Linked DNA regions of Kineococcus endophyticus. The protein of the gene in region 2 binds, or shares a complex with, the protein of the main gene of each other region. Links are inferred from orthologs where the notes say so. Each region holds a gene or a part of one and is shown on either strand. Other genes may lie near its edges.

Region 1 (3,009 bases), on a different replicon or contig from region 2:
GATCTCGGTGACGTCCTCCTTCACACCCGGCACGGAGGTGAACTCGTGGAGCACACCGTCGATGCGCAGGCTCGTCACCGCGGCGCCCGGGATGGACGACAGCAGGGTGCGGCGCAGCGAGTTGCCGAGGGTGTACCCGAAGCCGGGCTCGAGGGGTTCGATGACGAAGCGCGAGCGGTACTCGTCGACGACGTCCTCGGTGAGGGTGGGGCGCTGTGCGATCAGCACGGAGGTTCCTTCCCGCGGGCGTCCGCCATATGACGCCCCGCACGCCCGTCGACATCGGTCCGCCGACGGGGTCTGACTGCTAGAACTGGGTTCCGATCGGGACGGCCCCGACCCCCACCGCGACGGTGGGGGTCAGGGCCGCACCCTCGTCAGACGCGCCGACGCTTGGGCGGACGGCAGCCGTTGTGCGGGCTGGGGGTCACGTCCTGGATCGCGCCGACCTCCAGGCCGGTGGCCTGGAGCGAGCGGATCGCGGTCTCGCGGCCCGAACCCGGGCCCTTGACGAAGACGTCGACCTTGCGCATGCCGTGCTCCTGCGCACGACGGGCGGCCGCCTCGGCGGCCATCTGCGCGGCGAAGGGGGTCGACTTGCGGGACCCCTTGAACCCGACCTGACCGGCCGACGCCCACGCGATGACCGCGCCCGTCGGGTCGGTGATCGAGACGATCGTGTTGTTGAACGTCGACTTGATGTGCGCGTGGCCGTGCGCGACGTTCTTCTTCTCCTTGCGACGCGGCTTGCGCGTCGCACTGGCCTGACGGCTCTTGGGAGGCATGCTCTCCGGACTCCTGGTGGACTGCGACGACTGGCTTCGAGGGCGAACCCTGGGGTTCGCGAGGCGACCCGGTGGGGGGCCGCGCACTGCTTACTTGCGACCGGCCTTCTTCTTGCCGGCCACGGTGCGCTTCGGGCCCTTGCGGGTGCGCGCGTTGGTCTTGGTGCGCTGCCCGCGGACGGGCAGGCCGCGGCGGTGCCGCAGACCGGCGTAGCAACCGATCTCCACCTTGCGGCGGATGTCGGCGGCCACCTCGCGGCGGAGGTCACCCTCGACGCGGTAGTTGCCCTCGATGTGGTCGCGCAGCGCGACCAGGTCGTCGTCCGTCAGGTCCCGGACGCGCAGGTCCGGGCTGACGCCCGTCGCGGCCAGGGTCTCCTGGGCGCGGGTGCGACCGACGCCGTAGATGTACGTGAGCGCGATCTCCAGCCGCTTTTCGCGGGGGAGGTCGACGCCGACGAGACGTGCCATGCGGGATGGTCCCTCTTCTGTCGCGGAGGTCTGCCACAGGACCGGTCCCGCCGTCTCGAGCGGGTCCCCGGCCTCCGACCGGGGGTGTCACCGCACCGGCCCTGACGGGCGCGGTCGGCGGGTCCTGCGTATGGGGTGCGCGTCCTCGGCGAGGACTGCGGGTCGTGCGGCGGTGTGACCCGCTGCGTCAGCCCTGGCGCTGCTTGTGGCGCAGGTTGTCGCAGATGATCATGACCCGCCCGTGACGGCGGATCACCTTGCACTTGTCGCAGATCTTCTTGACGCTCGGCTTGACCTTCATCGTGTCTCCGGTCGTGCTGAACCCGCCCCGAGCTCGGGACGGGCCGGCGGCCAGTGGGTGGTCACTTGTAGCGGTAGACGATGCGCCCGCGGGACAGGTCGTAGGGGCTGAGCTCGACGACCACCCGGTCCTCGGGGAGGATGCGGATGTAGTGCTGACGCATCTTCCCGGAGATGTGGGCGAGCACCTTGTGACCGTTGCTCAGCTCGACGCGGAACATCGCGTTCGGCAGGGCTTCGATCACGGTGCCTTCGATCTCGATGACGCCGTCCTTCTTCGGCATGTCCTCCGCTTTTCATCAAGTGTCGGTTGGAGTCAGCCCGGCCCCGCTGGTGGACCCAACGGGAGGCATGGCGGACCGACGGTCAAGCTTACGCGACGGCGCGCCGAGGGCGAAATCGGGCGATCATGCCGCTCGTCCCCCTTGCAGCGCAACCGGTCGCGTCCGGGGCGGTTCAGCCCTCGGGGACGGTGATGCCGTACGCGGCGAGCTCGGAGGCTCCCCCGTCGGGCGCGGTCAGCACCCACAGGCCCTCGTCGAGGACGGCGACGGTGTGCTCCCAGTGCGCGGCGCGGGTCCCGTCGGACGTCACGACGGTCCAGTCGTCGGCGAGGACGTCGGTCTCGATGCCGCCGCGGGTGCACATGGGCTCGATGGCCAGGACGAGGCCGGGCTTGACCTTCGGCCCCTTCTCGCGCACCCGGTAGTTGAGGACCTCGGGGGCCATGTGCATGGCCGTCCCGATGCCGTGCCCGGTGTAGCCGTCGACGATGCCCAGGCGACCGTCGACCGCGTCCTCCACGGCCGCACCGACGTCGCCGACGCGGCCACGGGCGTCGAGGGCGGCAATGCCGGCCCACAGCGCGGTGCGCGTGATCTCGACGAGCTCGGCGTCGGCCGGGTCGACCGGCTCCCCCACGATGGCCGTGAAGGCCGAGTCCCCGTGCCACCCGTCGACGACGCACCCGCCGTCGACGGAGACGACGTCGCCCTCGGCGAGGACCTGGTCGCCCGGGATGCCGTGGACGACGACCTCGTTCACCGAGATGCACAGCGTCTTGGGGTACCCGTGGTAGCCCAGGAAGTTCGACGTGCCTCCCCCGGTGCGGATGACCTCCGCACCCAGGGCGTCCAGCTCCGCGAGGGTGACGCCCGGCCGCAGGGCCGAGCGCACGCTCTCCAGCGCGGCGTACGTCAGCAGGCCGGCCTTGCGCATGGCGCGCACCTGCTCGGGGGTCTTGTACTCCACCCGTTCACGTCCGAACACCACCGGCGGCCTCAGGCGTCGGGCAGGTCGAGGGCCTTGACGAGGCGCTCGGTCACCGACGAGATCTCCCCCAGCCCGTCCACCGACCGCAGCAGGCCGCGCTCGGAGTAGACCTCCACGAGCGGGGCGGTCTGGTCGAGGTAGACCTGCTGGCGGGTGCGGATGACGTCCTCGGTGTCGTCGC
Region 2 (3,413 bases):
AGCAGCTGCAGACGGACCGGGTGGGCCAGGGCGGACAGCGCGGCGACGGCCTGCGTCGGGTCGGCCTCGAGCATCGAGGACACCTCGACGGTCTCCTGCCACTCGTACTGCGCGCCCGTGGGCAGCGTGACGCTGCCGGTGAAGAGGACGTGCGAGCGCCCCTCCGCCTGCCGCTTCAGCTCCCGCAGCGCCCAGAAGGTGTCGTCGTCCCGGGGGTCCGCCCCGTCGGCGACGCGGGCCTCGAGCGCCGCGAGGCGCTTCTCGAGGAGGGCCCACCGTTCGTCGTCCACGCGTCGATCCTACGCACAACCGTAGCGACTACGCATCCCCGTGGCGCGAGGCTCGTGGAAAACACTCTTTCCGCCCTCGACACGCCGATGTCGAGGGCGGAAAGTGTGTTTTCCACGAGGGAACGGGGCCTGAGGTCAGGGGGCGGCGAGCTGGGCGGCCTCGTCGGCGTCGATGGCCGACTGGATGACGGGGTCGAGCTCGCCGTCGAGCACCGTGTCGAGGTTGTACGCCTTGAAGCCCGTGCGGTGGTCGGCGATGCGGTTCTCGCCGTAGTTGTACGTGCGGATGCGCTCGGAGCGGTCGACGGTGCGCACCTGGGACCGGCGGGCGGCCGACGCCTCCGCGTCCGCGGCTTCCTGGGCCACCGCGTGCAGCCGGGCGCGCAGGATCCGCAGCGCCGACTCCTTGTTCTGCAGCTGAGACTTCTCGTTCTGGCAGCTGGCGACGATGCCGGTGGGCAGGTGGGTGATGCGCACGGCGGAGTCGGTGGTGTTGACGCTCTGACCGCCGGGGCCCGACGAGCGGAAGACGTCGATCCGCAGGTCGTTCGGGTCCACGTCCACCTCGACCTCCTCGGCCTCGGGGACCACGAGCACCCCGACCGCCGACGTGTGGATGCGCCCCTGGGACTCCGTGACGGGGACGCGCTGGACGCGGTGGACCCCGCCCTCGTACTTCAGGCGGTGCCAGACGCCCTCGGCCGCGGCACCGCGGCTCTTCACGGCCACGGACACGTCCTTGTAGCCGCCGAGGTCGCTGGGGGTGGCGTCGAGCAGTTCGGTCGCCCAGCCGCGCTGCTCGGCGTACCGCAGGTACATGCGCAGCATGTCCCCGGCGAAGAGGGCGGACTCCTCCCCGCCCTCACCGGCCTTGATCTCGAGGATCACGTCGCGGGCGTCGTCGGGGTCGCGCGGCAGGAGGACGCGGCGCAACCGCTCACCCGCGTCCGTGGCCGCCTGCTCGAGCACCGGCAGCTCGGCGGCGAAACCGGGGTCTTCGGCGGCCAGCTCGCGGGCGGCCTCGGCGTCGTCCGTGGCCGCACGCCAGGCGGTGTGCGCCTCGACGACCTGCTGCAGCTCGGCGTAGCGCCGGCCGAGCCGGCGGGCCAGTCCTGCGTCGGCGTGCACGGCGGGGTCGCCCAGGCGGCGTTCGAGCTCGGCGTGCTCGTCGAGCAGCGGCTGGACGGTCTCGAACACGCAGAGCTCCTGAGAGGACGGGGTGGGGTGGGAACGCGACAGCGCCGGCCCCTCCACCCCGTGGGGCGGTGGGACCGGCGCTGCGAGCGGACTACTTGGCGGTCTTCTTGCCGTAGCGCTGCTGGAAGCGGGCCACGCGGCCACCGGTGTCCAGGATCTTCTGCTTGCCCGTGTAGAAGGGGTGGCAGGCGCTGCACACGTCGGCGCGCATCTCGCCGCTCTTCTCGGTGCTGCGGGTGGTGAACGTCGCGCCGCAGGTGCAGGTGACCTGGGTCTCGACGTAGTCCGGGTGGATCCCAGCCTTCATGGTTCTCTCCTCAAGGCGCTCAGTCGGCACCGGGTCGCCGATCCTGCTGGCGTGAGCCGGTGCCTGCGGTGTCAAAGCAGTCTCCCACAGGAAGCCGCCGGTCCTTCACAACCGGCGGCCCCCCGGGGATGTTCCCGTCAGTCCTTGTTGACCAGCGGGGTGGACGTCTGGACCTGGTGCAGGAACTCGAGGTTGCTGCGGGTCTTCTTGAGGCGGTCGAGCAGCAGCTCGATGGAGGCCTGCGCGTCGAGCGCGGTGACGACGCGGCGCAGCTTCCAGACGGTCTGCAGCTCCTCGCGGGACATGAGGATCTCCTCGCGCCGCGTGCCGGAGGCCGGCACGTCGACGGCGGGGAAGATGCGCTTGTCGGCCAGCTGGCGCGACAGGCGGACCTCCATGTTCCCGGTGCCCTTGAACTCCTCGAAGATGACCTCGTCGGCCTTCGAGCCCGTCTCGACCAGGGCCGAGGCCAGGATCGTCAGCGAGCCGCCGTTCTCGACGTTGCGGGCCGCCCCGAAGAACCGCTTCGGCGGGTACAACGCCGAGGCGTCGACACCACCGGACAGGATGCGGCCGCTGGCGGGCGCCGAGATGTTGTAGGCGCGGGACAGGCGGGTCAGGGAGTCCAGCAGCACGACGACGTCGTTGCCGAGCTCCACGAGGCGCTTGGCCCGCTCGATGGCGAGCTCGGCGACGGCCGTGTGGTCCGACGCGGGACGGTCGAAGGTGGAGGCGATGACCTCACCCTTGATCGTCCGCTGCATGTCGGTGACCTCTTCGGGCCGCTCGTCCACGAGGACGACCATGAGGTGGCACTCGGGGTTGTTCGTCGTGATCGCGTTGGCGATGGCCTGCATGACCATCGTCTTCCCCGCCTTCGGCGGCGCGACGATCAGACCGCGCTGCCCCTTCCCGAGCGGCGACATCAGGTCGATGATGCGCGTCGTCAGGACGTTGGGCTCGGTCTCCAGGCGGAGCCGCTCCTGCGGGTACAGCGGCGTCAGCTTCGTGAACTCCGGACGGTGCCGGGCCTGCTCGGGCGCCGCGCCGTTGACGGTGTCGACGCGGACGAGCGCGTTGAACTTCGCGCGGGCCCCCGTCTGCTCACCCTCGCGGGGCTGACGGACCGCACCGGTGACGGCGTCGCCGGGGCGCAGGTTGTTCTTCTTCACCTGGCCGAGGGAGACGTAGACGTCGTTCGCGCCGGCGAGGTAGCCGGAGGTGCGGATGAACGCGTAGTTGTCGAGGACGTCGAGGATGCCCGCGACGGGCAGCAGGACGTCGTCCTCGGAGACGTTCTCGTCGACCTCGGGCGCGCCGCCGCCGTCACGGCCGCCGCGGCGGCCCTTGCGGTCGCGGTAGCGGTTGCGACGGCCGCGGCGGCCGCCCTCGCCGTCGAAGTCGTCCGGCCCGTTCTGCGCGGCCTGCGGACGCTCGGTGCGCTCCGTGCGGTCGCCGGAACGCTCGCTCCGGTCCTCGCGGCCCTCGGGACGGTTGTCGGAGCGACCCTCGCCCCGGTCCGCGCCCCGGTCCGCGGTGCGCTCCGGCCGGTCCTGGCGGTCCTGGCGGTCCTGGCGGTCCTGGCGGTCACGGCGGGACTCGCCGTCGGCGGCGTCGCG
Region 3 (2,959 bases), on a different replicon or contig from region 2:
CTGCCACGGAAAGACCGTGGCCGCCTGAGACCGAAGGAGGTGGGGAATGAGCGCGCGTCAGTACGAGCTCATGGTGATCCTCGACGCGGAGCTGGAAGAGCGGACCGTCGGTCCCTCGCTCGACCGCTTCCTCAACGTGGTTCGCCAGGGTGGTGGCGAGGTCGGCAAGGTCGACATCTGGGGCCGCCGCCGGCTCTCCTACGACATCAAGAAGAAGTCCGAGGGCATCTACGCCGTCGTCGAGCTCACCACCGAGCCCGCCGTCGCGCAGGAGCTCGACCGTCAGCTGAACCTCAACGAGAGCGTTCTGCGGACCAAGCTGCTGCGAGCCGAGGCTGCCTGATGGCGGGTGAAACCGTCATCACGCTGATCGGGAACCTCACGAACGACCCCGAACTGCGCTTCACCCCCTCCGGTGCGGCGGTGGCCAACTTCACGGTCGCCTCCACGCCCCGCTCCTTCGACCGTCAGTCGAACGAGTGGAAGGACGGCGAGACGCTGTTCATGCGCTGCGCGATCTGGCGGGAGGCGGCGGAGAACGTCGCCGAGTCGCTGACGCGGGGCACGCGGGTCGTGGTGACCGGTCGGCTGCAGTCGCGCACCTTCGACACGAAGGAAGGCGAGAAGCGCACCGTCATCGAGATGCAGGTCGACGAGGTCGGCCCCTCGCTCCGCTACGCCACGGCGAAGGTCAACAAGACCTCGCGCGGTGGTTCCGGCGGCGGCGGTGGTTTCGGTGGCGGCGGCGGGTTCTCCGGCGGCGGCAACGGCGGCGGTGGCGGCGGCGGTTGGGGTGGGAACTCCGGCGGCGGCGCACCGCAGCAGCAGGACGACCCCTGGGCCACCGGCCCGTCCGGCGGGAGCCAGGGCGGCGGCGGCGGTTGGGGCGGCGCGTCGAACGACGACCCGCCCTTCTGACAGCTCTGAACACCATTCCATCCCAGGTCTGACGCCTGGGCTCTCACGAGAGGGGAGCACCACGATGGCCAAGGTGCCCGTGCGCAAGCCCAAGAAGAAGCAGAACCCGCTGAAGGCCGCCAAGATCGAGGCGGTCGACTACAAGGACACGGCGCTCCTGCGCAAGTTCATCTCCGACCGCGGCAAGATCCGTGCGCGTCGGGTGACGGGCGTGTCCGTCCAGGAGCAGCGTCAGATCGCCAAGGCGATCAAGAACGCTCGTGAGATGGCGCTGCTGCCCTACAGCAGCTCCGCGCGCTGAGAAGGGGTCACGAGATGAAGCTCATCCTCACCCACGAGGTCACCGGCCTCGGGACCCCCGGCGACGTCGTCGAGGTCAAGGACGGCTACGGCCGCAACTTCCTGCTGCCCCGCAACCTGGCCACCCCGTGGACCAAGGGCGCGGAGAAGCAGATCGACGTGATCCGCAAGGCCCGCAAGGCCCGCGAGATCGCCTCGCTCGACGACGCCAAGGCCGTCAAGCAGTCGCTCGAAGCCCGCACGGTGGCCTTCGCCGCCCGGGCCGGCCGCGGCGGTCGCCTCTTCGGCGCCGTCACCCCGGCCGACGTGGCGCAGGCGGTCTCGGCCGCCGGTGGCCCGTCGATCGACAAGCGCAAGGTCGAGATCCTGCAGCCGATCAAGACGACCGGTACGCACAAGGCTCTCGTCCGCCTGCACGCGGACGTCTCCGCGACGGTGACCATCGACGTCGTCGAGGCCACCGCCTGAGTCGGGTCTGCTGAACGACCGGAGGCCGGTCGCACCCCCTGGGTGCGGCCGGCCTCCGTCGTCCGTGCGGTGCGTCAGGCCTGGTGGACGGGCTCCGGCTCCCGGTCGGCGGTGCGGACGCTGACCTGGGCGCCGCGGGCCTCCCGCTGTTCGACGAAGGTGTCGAGCGCCTCCCGGCAGGCCCGGTCGAGCTTGTCGGGCTCGGCCAGGTGCACGGTCAGCGGACGGTCCACCGGTACCGCCTCGAGGGTGTCGGCCAGCTGCGGCAGCCGGACGAAGGTCGCCGAGCCGGAGACCTCCAGGTGCACCTCGTCGGCCTCCTCGCGGACCCGCGTCCGCAGGCTGCTGGCCTGGACGGCGGCCTTGACGAGGGACAGCACGAGACCGACGGCGACGCCCTCCAGCAGGTTCAGCGTGAGGATGGCGACAATCGTCGCGGCGGTGATCGCCACCTCGCTGCGCGAGGTCCGCCACAGGGTCCGGAACGGGATGCCGGCGACGAGCTTCCACCCGGCCTGGACGAGGACGGCGGCCAGCGCGGCCATCGGCACGAGGCCGAGGAGCGCCGGGGCGGCGAGCGCGAAGACGGCGAGCCAGACGCCGTGCAGGACGCCAGAGGCCTTGGTCTTGGCGCCGGAGTTCACGTTGGCGGAGCTGCGGACGATGACGGCCGTCATGGGCAGGGCCCCGAGCAGCCCGCAGACGCCGTTGCCGACGCCCTGCGCGACGAGCTCCTTGTCGTACTCGGTGCGCGGGCCCGTGTGCATCCGGTCGATCGCCGAGGCCGAGAACATGCTCTCCGCGCTGGCGATGAGCGCGACGGTGACGGCGGCGCCGAGGACGGCCAGCGGGGCGAGGCCCTCCAGCGAGGCGGGCGTCAGCGGCGTCACGACCGACAGCAGCGACTGGACCTCCACGCGGTCGACGTCCAGCCCGGCCGCGACCGTCACGACGGTGGCCAGCAGGACCGCGACGAGCGGTCCGGGGACGATGCGCAGCCGGGCGGGGGCGTGCTTCCACAGCCGCAGGACGAGCAGCGAGCCGACGCCGACCCCCAGGGCGGTCAGCGCGCGCGGGTCGCCGGGCAGGCTCGCGAGCGCCGCCGGGTAGCCGGCGACGTTGGCGACGGGGTTGCCCTCCTGAGGCCGGTCGGCGAGCAGGTAGACCTGGCCGAGGACGAGCGTGAGCCCGATCCCGGCGAGCATGCCCTGGACGACCGCCGTGGAGACGGCGCGGAACCAGCGGCCGAGGCGCGCGAGTCCCAGACCGACCT

Evidence for each region.
Region 1: rpmE (region 2) and rpmJ share a complex: the UniProt entries of both Bacillus subtilis proteins name them as parts of the 50S ribosomal subunit. The link is inferred for Kineococcus endophyticus from one-to-one orthologs.
Region 3: rpmE (region 2) and rplI share a complex: the UniProt entries of both Bacillus subtilis proteins name them as parts of the 50S ribosomal subunit. The link is inferred for Kineococcus endophyticus from one-to-one orthologs.

Annotation. Positions count from the first base shown.
Region 1 is NZ_JBFNQN010000003.1:300,815-303,823, reverse strand. Bases 1-2,756 are described here. They hold rpmJ (50S ribosomal protein L36), read right to left. Parts: upstream 1,558-2,756; coding sequence 1,444-1,557; downstream 1-1,443. Other genes in these bases: map (type I methionyl aminopeptidase), read right to left, coding at 2,013-2,756; infA (translation initiation factor IF-1), read right to left, coding at 1,619-1,840; rpsM (30S ribosomal protein S13), read right to left, coding at 876-1,256; rpsK (30S ribosomal protein S11), read right to left, coding at 378-785; AB1207_RS05710 (DNA-directed RNA polymerase subunit alpha), read right to left, coding at 1-228. Outside these bases: more of map, read right to left, coding at 2,757-2,828; AB1207_RS05680 (adenylate kinase), read right to left, coding at 2,837-3,009.
Region 2 is NZ_JBFNQN010000011.1:172,825-176,237, reverse strand. Bases 187-3,117 are described here. They hold rpmE (50S ribosomal protein L31), read right to left. Parts: upstream 1,795-3,117; coding sequence 1,579-1,794; downstream 187-1,578. Other genes in these bases: rho (transcription termination factor Rho), read right to left, coding at 1,932-3,117; prfA (peptide chain release factor 1), read right to left, coding at 426-1,487; AB1207_RS16655 (ArsR/SmtB family transcription factor), read right to left, coding at 187-290. Also shown: more of AB1207_RS16655, read right to left, coding at 1-186; more of rho, read right to left, coding at 3,118-3,413. UniProt on the Bacillus subtilis protein: Binds the 23S rRNA. While neither of the L31 paralogs is essential, this protein seems to function as the main L31 protein.
Region 3 is NZ_JBFNQN010000006.1:74,964-77,922, forward strand. The notes cover bases 254-2,959. They hold rplI (50S ribosomal protein L9), read left to right. Parts: upstream 254-1,233; coding sequence 1,234-1,686; downstream 1,687-2,959. Other genes in these bases: rpsF (30S ribosomal protein S6), read left to right, coding at 254-343; AB1207_RS09745 (single-stranded DNA-binding protein), read left to right, coding at 343-918; rpsR (30S ribosomal protein S18), read left to right, coding at 983-1,219; AB1207_RS09760 (SulP family inorganic anion transporter), read right to left, coding at 1,761-2,959. Outside these bases: more of rpsF, read left to right, coding at 47-253. UniProt on the Bacillus subtilis protein: Binds to the 23S rRNA.